3 regions of the Bacillus sp. ISL-77 genome follow, and region 1 is predicted to be linked to each of the others. Evidence: riboswitches for the same ligand, from Rfam matches in the RefSeq annotation. Region 1 holds a riboswitch; each other region holds the start of a gene.

Region 1 (3,194 bases):
AGCTCCATTAGGAATCACATTATTTTCGCTCCTTTTCCCTTTTTTAAGCTATTTTTTCCTCTAGTTTATTCCCCATCCCTTTTGTTATGATAAGGGCTGCCAGTGAGTTTTTTAATTATATTAACGGTTGTCGAAGATTGCCTTTGTCCTATACATTTTGTAGAAGGTTGTCTAAACTAACAATAAAAGTCGTTTATATGAAGAAGGGTATGAGGAGAAAAAATGGGGCAGCCAAATAGATTAGTTAGAGAGCAACCAATTGAATCATTACGTGAAAATAAAAGGAAATCAATTTTTCAAGATCTAACGACTCAAAACGTATCTTCTGGATTAATTTCTAGTACTTTAGTCATGACAGGTCCAGCGTTAATCATTCTGCAGGCAGCAACAGCAGGGAATTTCTCTAATCAGCAAACCATCAATTGGATGTTTGCCGTCTATTTTTTTGGAGGGGTGTTAGGGATTGTAATGCCTCTGTTATTTAGAATTCCCATTACCGGAGCTCACTCGATTTCAGGGGTTGCTTTTTTAGCGACAGTGACAGCACATTTTACTTATCCCCAGCTAATTGGCGGGTATGTGATGTCAGGGCTGCTGATTTTGCTGATTGGGTTGTCAGGACTTTTTACTAAAATTATTAAATGGGTTCCGAAAGAAGTCATTGCAGCCATGCTGGCGGGCCTGGTCACCAATTATGTTGCTCAGCTTGTCCAAGACGTTAAGGCGTTACCCTTAGTAGGCGGATTCGCCTTGCTTAGTTTTTTTATCAGTACGAAAATCTCAAAACGGATCCCGGCCGTTATGGTCGCAGTGGTTGTCGCTTTTATTACTTTGTTTTTAACCCAAGATCTACATAGCTCATCTAAGGAGATTGCTTTTTTCCTACCATCCATACAAATGCCGGAATTTACATGGATGGGGATGGTCACATTAGGTCTGCCTCTGGCCATGTTAATCCTAAGTAATGATGTGGCACCTGGAATCGGCGCACTAGAAAGCTCGGATTTTGAACCCCCCATTCGAAAAATTGTTTCTTTTAGTGGAGTGTTTTCGATTATTGCCAGTTTTTTCGGGGGGCAAAGTGCAAATATTGCTGGCATGATGACCGCCATCTGTTCTAGTTCGGATGCAGGGGTAAAATCAAAGCGGTATATGGCAGCGGTGGTATCAGGGGTTTTGACATTATTGTTTGGAGTATTCGCCTGGAAAATTGTACCGTTTATTCAATCATTACCCCACGCTTTTGTGTCCATGCTAGCAGGGTTTGCGCTAATCGGCGTCCTTCTTTCTAGTTTGCAGCTGGGTTTCTCCGAAAATAAATATCGCTTAAGTGCCCTATTTGCGTTCCTCATCGCGTTATCGCAAGTATCATTTTTCCATATTAGTGCACCTGTATGGGGGCTGGTTGTTGGAGCCATTATTGCGAAGACGGTGGAAGCGTAATGTGCCTGTCACGCCCCGAAATTTGTCGTAGATTGGTAGGTTGTTAGAGGGGAGTAGTTTATCAGCGGATTTTTGGGAGATATCAGCGAACTGGGCCATTTTATCAGCGGAAATCAAACATTTATCAGCGAATCTATATAATTCCGGACTCTTACCACATTTTCTGGATACTAATTGAAAATACCTTCGAGTTTCAGTGCATCTATAATCCATTTGGTTTATTTTTATAATTAAGATTTTAATTGATTGACAACATTAACCATCGAGTGTAGAGTGAAGGTTAAATTAATAGGAAGACCACTAGGGGAGCCGTTTTTTGGCTGAGACGAGAGTTATCTTGGACCCTTTGAACCTGATCTAGTTCATACTAGCGTAGGAAAGTGGAGTTCGTGTATGGATAGATATAATTATTCAGCCGCTCCATTTTTGGGGCGGTTTTTTCGTGCTTGAAAATTCAGCCGCCCCTTCTAGAGACTTTCCATTAAAACCAATAAGGGGGAGAAATTTATGAGTTTTTCAGCAGAATTAAGAAAAGAAGCAGATCCTATTTTCGAGGCGATTTTTGAACATCCTTTTGTGCAAGGAATCGCCAATGGGGAATTACAAAAGGAACAATTGATTCATTATGTTAAACAGGACTTTGAATATTTGAATTCGTTTATTCGCATCTATGGAATTGCGGTTTCTAAGTGTGAGAATCGTGAAGATATGGATATGTTTAATACGCAGATTTCTTTTATCTTAAACAGTGAAATCCATCCGCATAATAACTTTTGTCAAGTAGCAGGTGTTCCTTACGAGGTATTACATGGATATCCGTTATCTCCCTCGTCCCTTCATTACACGCGTCATATGCTTACCGTTGCGCACGAAGGAACATTAGGGGAAATTTTAGCTGTGTTATTACCATGTCCGTGGACGTATTGGGAAATTGGGAAAAGATTATTAACGGAGGTTAATCCTGATCGCTCTCATCCCTTTTATGATTGGATCAGTTTTTATGGAAATCGTACCGATTCGATTACAACTAAATTTTGTGCCCGTCTTGATGAGTGGGCAAAGCTAGCAACCGAGAGAGAAAAGGAAAAGATGAAGGAGCATTTCTTAATCAGTTGTCAGCTGGAATATATGTTTTGGGATATGGCCTATAAACTCGAAGAATGGCCTGTGAAAATGGAGGTAGTGAAATGATGACTTGGAAGATGAAAGAAGTCGTTCTTGCTGTGATACTAGCGGTGGCATGTGGAGTGATCTATTTAGGATGGTCGACGCTGTGGATTCCCATTTCCGCTCTTGTCGGGCCGGTGGGTGCAGGTTTTATGTTTGGGATTTGGGTGATTGCTAGTCCAATCGTCGCGTATATTATCCGTAAACCGGGAGCAGCGCTTATTGCAGAGGTTGCAGCGGCCGCAGTAGAGTTATTAACAGGAAGTCATTTTGGTTTGTCGGCCCTTTTAGTAGGTGTCTTTCAAGGGATCGGTTCAGAAATCGCATTCGCCATATTCGGATATAAACGCTACAACCTATTTACTTTAATGCTATCTGGAGCTTTTGCAGCGGTTGGCAGCATGATTTATAACTTAATCGCCAACGGTTTGGGTTATTACTCGAAGGAAGTATTTTTTACAACATTAGGAATTCATATCATCAGCGGAATGATTCTCGGTGGATTGTTAGCGAAGGTAGTTGTGGACGCACTCGCAAAAACAGGTGTGTTAGAACAATATGAATTGATGAAGGAAAAAAGGAAA
Region 2 (3,194 bases), on a different contig from region 1:
CTGTTCCATGTGTGTTCTTTGTCTGAATTCTCTTGCTGGTAAAGTAGTAAAATTCCTTTCCATCAAATAATAAATCAGTGGATTCAGACTCATTTTCATCATGGCCGCCCTTAATCACGACATTTTTTACGCCTAACGCAAGTAGTCTTTTAGCAGACTCCAGTTTATCTTCCACTGTCAGAATCGACATGCCCGTTAGTACTTCCGCTTCTGGAATATTCGGGGTGATTACCGTTGCTAGCGGCAATAAGTATTTTTTCATGGCAGAAATGGCTTCCATTTGCAACAAAGAAGCGCCACCCTTTGCAATCATGACAGGATCGACAACAACATTTTGCCATTGATAATTTCTGAGCTGTGCTGCGACTGCCTCGATGATTTCAGCATTAAAAAGCATTCCTGTTTTCACCGCATCCGTACCGATATCTTCGCCGATCGCTTGGATCTGTTTTACGACTGCCTCAGCTGTCATTGGATAGACAGCATGGACTCCTAAAGTATTTTGGGCCGTTACTGCAGTTAATGCCGACATCCCGAAAACCTCTAATTCCTGAAATGTCTTTAAATCCGCTTGAATTCCTGCTCCTCCGCCGCTATCAGAACCAGCGATTGTTAATGCTTTTTTCATTTAAATTACCCCCAGTTATCGATTGAATTTTTTAACAGAAGCATGTGAAATGATATCTTCGGAAGAAACTAAAGTTAATTGGTTTAAGAATTCGATTTGGAAACTTCCAGGTCCCATTTCTACAGTTTTTGCCGCTGCCTTTTCTGCCGCGATACCATAGTACGTTAAAGCAGCCACCGAAGCCTGAAGCAGGTCCTTTTCCACTCCTGCAAACGCTCCAATCACAGAGGTTAATAAACAGCCAGTGCCTGTCACCTTCGTTAAAATTGGATGTCCATTTGACACGACATAGGTTGTTTTCCCATCCGAAACGACATCCTCTTTTCCAGTGATGACGGCAAGACAATTCAATTTTTGTGCTGAAGCAATAGCTAGTTCAATGATATTTCCTTTTGCATCCCCAGCATCAACACCCTTAATTTCCCATTCTTCACCAACCACATTGGCAATTTCGGCTGCGTTTCCTCTAATCACAGAAACTTTTACCTCGCTCATAATTCTTTGTGCAGTTTCCGTTCGATATCGGGTAGCCCCTGCACCAACCGGGTCAAATATGACGGGAACACCGGATTCATTGGCCGCTTTTCCGGCAATGATCATCGATTCTACTGTCTGTGGGTTTAATGTTCCAATGTTTAATACTAATGAACTTGCAATCTTAGCCATATCTGCTACTTCCTCAGCTGCATATGCCATAACCGGTGAGGCACCAAGGGCAAGAAGCCCATTTGCCGTAAAATTCGTAACAACCACATTGGTAATATTATGTACCAGCGGGTTAACCTTTCTAACTTCTTCCAACGTTTCATACAAACTATTTTTTTCCATCTTAATTTCCCCATTTCTTTTTTTAAAATGGCTCTGTTAAACTTGGCTGTTGATTTCCGCTCCAGGCGCTTCGCCTTCCGCTCCAATCAACGCAGGCTTTAAAATCAAAAATGACATTTAACAAAGCCTTTAAAATAAAAAAAACAGATCCAATAATGGACCTGGTTAGTTAGTCAAAGAAATAATTAACATTCACTTGGCTACTTTCCTACGCTGGTATTACCCAGATCAGGTCCGAAGGGTTGAAAATTTCTCCATTTTCTCTCAGCCTGTTTACAGGGCACCCCTAGTAGATCTAATACTTTATTTAACTAACTACATAATATTCCTATGGTACTAGAATGTAAAGGAAAAAGTGTCAGTTAACATAACATTATTATTGTTTGCTTTTATAAGGAAAAGTAACAATAAATGTTGTCCCTTTTCCTTTTTGGCAATGAATTTCTATCTGTCCATTTAATTTTTCCAAGCTTCTCTGCACCAATGATAAACCGATTCCGCGATTTTCACCCTTGGTAGAATATCCTTTGATAAATAAGTGATGTCTTACATCCTCATCGATTCCTTGTCCGGTATCATGGACCTCCAACGCTAGGACTTCATCGTAAAAGTCAAACCTTAAGGTAACTTTTTTATGTGGACGGTCCGCAACAGCATCTAAAGCATTATCGATTAAATTCCCAAGAATCGTTACCACTTCATGGGTTAATTCCTGCTGCTGTGGTTCAGGTAGACTTCCTTCCCCATCAATGATTAATTCACAGCCATTTTCCCTAGCGAAGCTAAGTTTTCCTAAAATAAAACCTGCTAAAACAGGATCTTTAAAACGACTGACAACAAATTCTACTTCAGTTTGTTGGTGATCGACAATTTTGGTAATATATGACGAGACCATTTGATAGTCTTTCATATGAATTAAACCTGATATTACATGCAGTTTATTCATGAATTCATGTGACTGGGTTCTCAGTGCTTCCGCATATAGCTTTGCACCGGTTAATTGTTCAGCTAATTGCTTGATTTCGGTTTTTTCTCGGAAGGTAGCAATCGCACCGACAATCTTTCCTTTGACAACAACCGGAACCCGATTGGTTAAAATGGTAATATGATTGATTTCTTGTTCTTGGTCTAATTGAGATTCCCCCGTTTCTAGAACAGAAGATAGCATTGAATTTGGCATGTAGTCATCCACTTTTCTTCCTAAAAAGGACCCATGAATGCCAGCTTTTTGAAGAAGTCGGATCCCCTCATTATTTACGAGAGTGGTAAACGCATCCTCGTCAACTGCCAAAATTCCTTCCTTTGTGGATTGAAGCATCGCACTACGTTCCTCAAGCAATTTTGCCATCTCACTCGGCTCAAGTCCAAAAAGAATCGCTTTGATTTTTCTAGCTAGAAAAAGGGCTCCTAGAATCCCAACTAGAATTCCCACTCCCACGCCGATCAAAATAATTTTCCTGCTTTGTTCGATCGCCTGATTAACTTTTTCTAAAGAAATCCCAACCGCGACTGCTCCTATTTGTTTATTTTCTTGATCATAAACAGGAACAAACGAGCGTAAAGACAATCCCAATGTCCCTTTGGCAATTGAAATATGCTCTTTCCCTTTTAAAACAGGTCCTTCATCTCCACCGACAAAATGCAGACCTAATAGGTTGCGGTTAGGATGTGATTTTCTTGTTCCATACATGTCCATCACGACGATAAATTCAACATGCGTTGATTGTTTAATATCATT
Region 3 (3,194 bases), on a different contig from region 1:
CCCACGCCAGCTTGGATGTTCGCCCATATAAGGGATTCCATCGCCTGTCTGCGGTCTGACTCCAGCCCATACTCGCTCCCATGCTGCCTCCTTAATCTGTGGAACTAATTGAGTCGCTCTTTCTATCAATGTAGCAATCCCTTCAGGAGTTACCTTGGTATCAAAGGTATTTTCAATCACAGTCGCACCTATATAAATTTCCCCATTTTGTTTGGGTACTAAATAACAACGTTTGTCGGAGAAAATGGTCGAGTTAATGATCGGCTTTTCTGTTCTAATCGAAAAGCATTCTCCTTTAACTGGATACACAGGAATATCGATTCCTGATTCTTGCATTAATTTCGCCGCCCAAGCTCCCGTGGCAACAACCACCTGTTCACAATGGATGACACCGTTGCTGGTGTTTACCCCTTTAACCTGACCGTTTTCATAGACAAAAGACAGAACCTCCGTCTCTTCACATATTTTGGCACCAAAATGTTCCGCGGCTTTTGCAAAGGCTTGTGTTAACTTTGCTGGTTGTACATGACCATCATGAGGGAGATACATCCCTCCTGCTACACTTGGTGAAAGAGATGGTTCCAGCACACGTACTTCCGTTGCATCGAGCCAGGTAATGGTTGGATCCCATTTTTTTTGGAAGGTGACCTGTTTTTTTACCTCGAGCGCTATTTCTTCTGTTTCGGCAATTTTCACCATGCCTTTATTCACATACTCAATATCAATTCCTGTATATTCAAATAACTCACTTGAGAGCGTTGAAAACATCGCTTGACTTTTTAAAGCCAGCTGGAATAAGGGACCGTCTTGTTCCAGCTCTGCTTGTGCTGCCAGCATTCCGGCAGCCGCACTGGACGCTTGGCAAGCCACTCGTCCCTTCTCAATCACGACGACTTTTCTTCCCCTTTTTGCAAGCTGATAGGCAATCGAGGACCCGATAATTCCTCCTCCGATAATGGCCACATCAAATGAATTTTCCACTTTGTTCATCTCCATATAATACATTTAGGTAAGCCTTAACTGCTGCTAATGGATCGGGAGCATCTAAAACTCCTGACATGACTGCGATTCCTTTTGATCCTGCTTGAAGTACCTGCCCCGTATTTTCAGGTGTGATCCCGCCAATCGCAATAACTGGGATGTCTAATTGGGAGAGCCTTGCTAATTCCTCTAGTCCTTTTGGGGTCTTACCCGGTTTTGATTGCGAAGGAAAGACATGGCCATATAGCACGTAATCAGCACCATTTTCTTTTGCTTTTTGTCCTTCCTCGTAGGAGTGGATGGAGTTCCCGAGCAAAAGCTGAGGAAAATTTTCTTTCACAATCGCTGCATCTAAACTATGGAAGGCTAATTGAACTCCTTTAGCCCTTGTAACGCAGGCAACATCGACTCGATCATTAATGATAATCTTTGATAGTGGGATGTTTTCGTTTGTTAACAAGTGGACGGCTTGGAAAAGTTCCTGTGCTGTTTTTTGTTTTTCCCGCAAATGAATCGCTGTTATATATGGATGAATTTCGCTTACAATTTCACGTAAACGTTCGATCGGCATTTTCCCATTGGAGATTATATGTAACTCTTTATCTTTTACACTAGTTGAAATACCCGTCCCCCCTTTTAAGCAGATTCCGAAGATCGAAGGCATAAAGTGAAAAACAAAAAACCACTTTCTTAAGGTAAGAAAGTGGTCGAAAATTCGAAATAAAACATACGTTCTTCAAATATCCCGTTTCCCACTTCCCTACGCTGGTATTACCCAGATCAGGTTCATAGAGTCCCGAAGTAGTACTTCAATCTCAGCCCTTTAAAAAGGCACCTCTAGCGGATTTGCGTCATTTATTTAATTGTCATGTAATGATTTCCCTGCATGGATAATGTTAACACTTCAGGTAGAAATGTCAAATGTTTTTCTTATTTATGGTAGAATAAACCCTATAGATGTTAACCAAATAACAATTATAGTTTACTTTTAAAATCAAAAGGGAGTAAACAAACTGGGGGAGAATAATGTATAAGCTTCGAGGACATCATCTTTTTTGCCTTCTAGGCTATCGGGGAATGGGCTATTCCCAAGAATACGTGGAAAATATGACGGTTTTGCATCAAACCTTGAGAAACAACCCAAAAACGTTGATTCTGCTTGTAAAGGGGCCAGATCAGTTGTGTGAAAAATTCCCTAATTCAGGTGAATACCATTGCCAAGACGACCAGATCTATGAAAGAGATGCCGTTATTTTAGACAAAATGAACCTTAAAATCGGACAAATTCTTAGATGGGAGGATATTGAGTCCCGTATCCTAGAACATGTCATCCCCGCCGATATTCAAGTTGTCTGTGAAACTTGTTCTTGGCGTTCTTACGGGGTTTGCGAGGAAGGTATTCGAGAGATTCATGATGGGAAGGGCTTAAGAAAAATTCAATAAGCTTCATCTATTCAATGCCCACATGCCCACAGGGACGGTTCTTTTGGCCTTTTTTAATCTCTTTCCTTGTCCAAAAAAGCCAGTAGAACCGTCCCCATGGTCCTTCATGGTCCATGTCCTTACACTCCCCGCTTATTTCCCCAAAGAAGTGCATGCAATTGTGGTAATACTTTTACATCATTCAATTGAGGGTCAGCAACCACACAATTGACTAACCACTCATATTTCAACAGTAGTTTTTGAATCAATTCATTATTATTGAAATTCGTAATATCATCGTTCCCAACCTGGAGATAAAAAGGAATATCTGCGTAGCGGCTATGAACCATTTTCGCATACTCTAGATCCGCATCATCGAAGATTACTACTTTTAGACTCACTTGATGTTTAAAATCATTGTCGTTTAAATTTTTAAAAATAGAATCTAATATTTCAAAATTGGTTACCATGTTGGAGCTCGGCGGCTTAGGTGAAATGGTCAGTTCATTGACGTTTAAGAACCAGTCCTGCCATCTGCTTCCTTGTGTTTCAATACCAATTTTGATGTCTTTTTCTTTTAATAAATCGATAAACACATCTAAGTTTTTCAACAGCGCCGGATTTCCCCCTGAGATCGTCACAAACGAGAAATTGTCCCCACCGACTCTTTTTAATTTATCCCAAATTTCTTCAGCGGTCATTTGCTGAATATCCTCTTTGGCACTGCCATCCCATGTAAAGGCAGAATCACACCAGCTGCATGAATAATCACAGCCGGCCGTCCGAACGAA

The links. A riboswitch is a leader RNA that binds a small molecule or an ion and turns the genes downstream of it on or off. The one in region 1 is predicted to bind thiamine pyrophosphate.
Region 2: linked by a shared signal. The riboswitch ahead of thiM (hydroxyethylthiazole kinase) and the one ahead of tenA (thiaminase II) in region 1 are both predicted to bind thiamine pyrophosphate.
Region 3: linked by a shared signal. The riboswitch ahead of J7E77_RS13720 (thiamine phosphate synthase) and the one ahead of tenA (thiaminase II) in region 1 are both predicted to bind thiamine pyrophosphate.

The regions. Positions count from the first base shown of each region.
Region 1 is NZ_JAGGQY010000010.1:24,059-27,252, reverse strand. Features, by position in the region: gene J7E77_RS03090 (benzoate/H(+) symporter BenE family transporter) at 223-1,443, shown strand; TPP riboswitch at 1,736-1,839, shown strand; gene tenA (thiaminase II) at 1,951-2,634, shown strand; gene J7E77_RS03080 (ECF transporter S component) at 2,634-3,194, shown strand, end outside.
Region 2 is NZ_JAGGQY010000051.1:103,795-106,988, forward strand. Features, by position in the region: gene thiD (bifunctional hydroxymethylpyrimidine kinase/phosphomethylpyrimidine kinase) at 1-628, opposite strand, end outside; gene thiM (hydroxyethylthiazole kinase) at 644-1,456, opposite strand; TPP riboswitch at 1,645-1,754, opposite strand; gene dcuS (DcuS/MalK family sensor histidine kinase) at 1,833-3,194, opposite strand, start outside.
Region 3 is NZ_JAGGQY010000035.1:10,885-14,078, reverse strand. Features, by position in the region: gene thiO (glycine oxidase ThiO) at 1-981, opposite strand, end outside; gene J7E77_RS13720 (thiamine phosphate synthase) at 965-1,645, opposite strand; TPP riboswitch at 1,722-1,830, opposite strand; gene J7E77_RS13715 (DUF1284 domain-containing protein) at 2,008-2,424, shown strand; gene queE (7-carboxy-7-deazaguanine synthase QueE) at 2,544-3,194, opposite strand, start outside.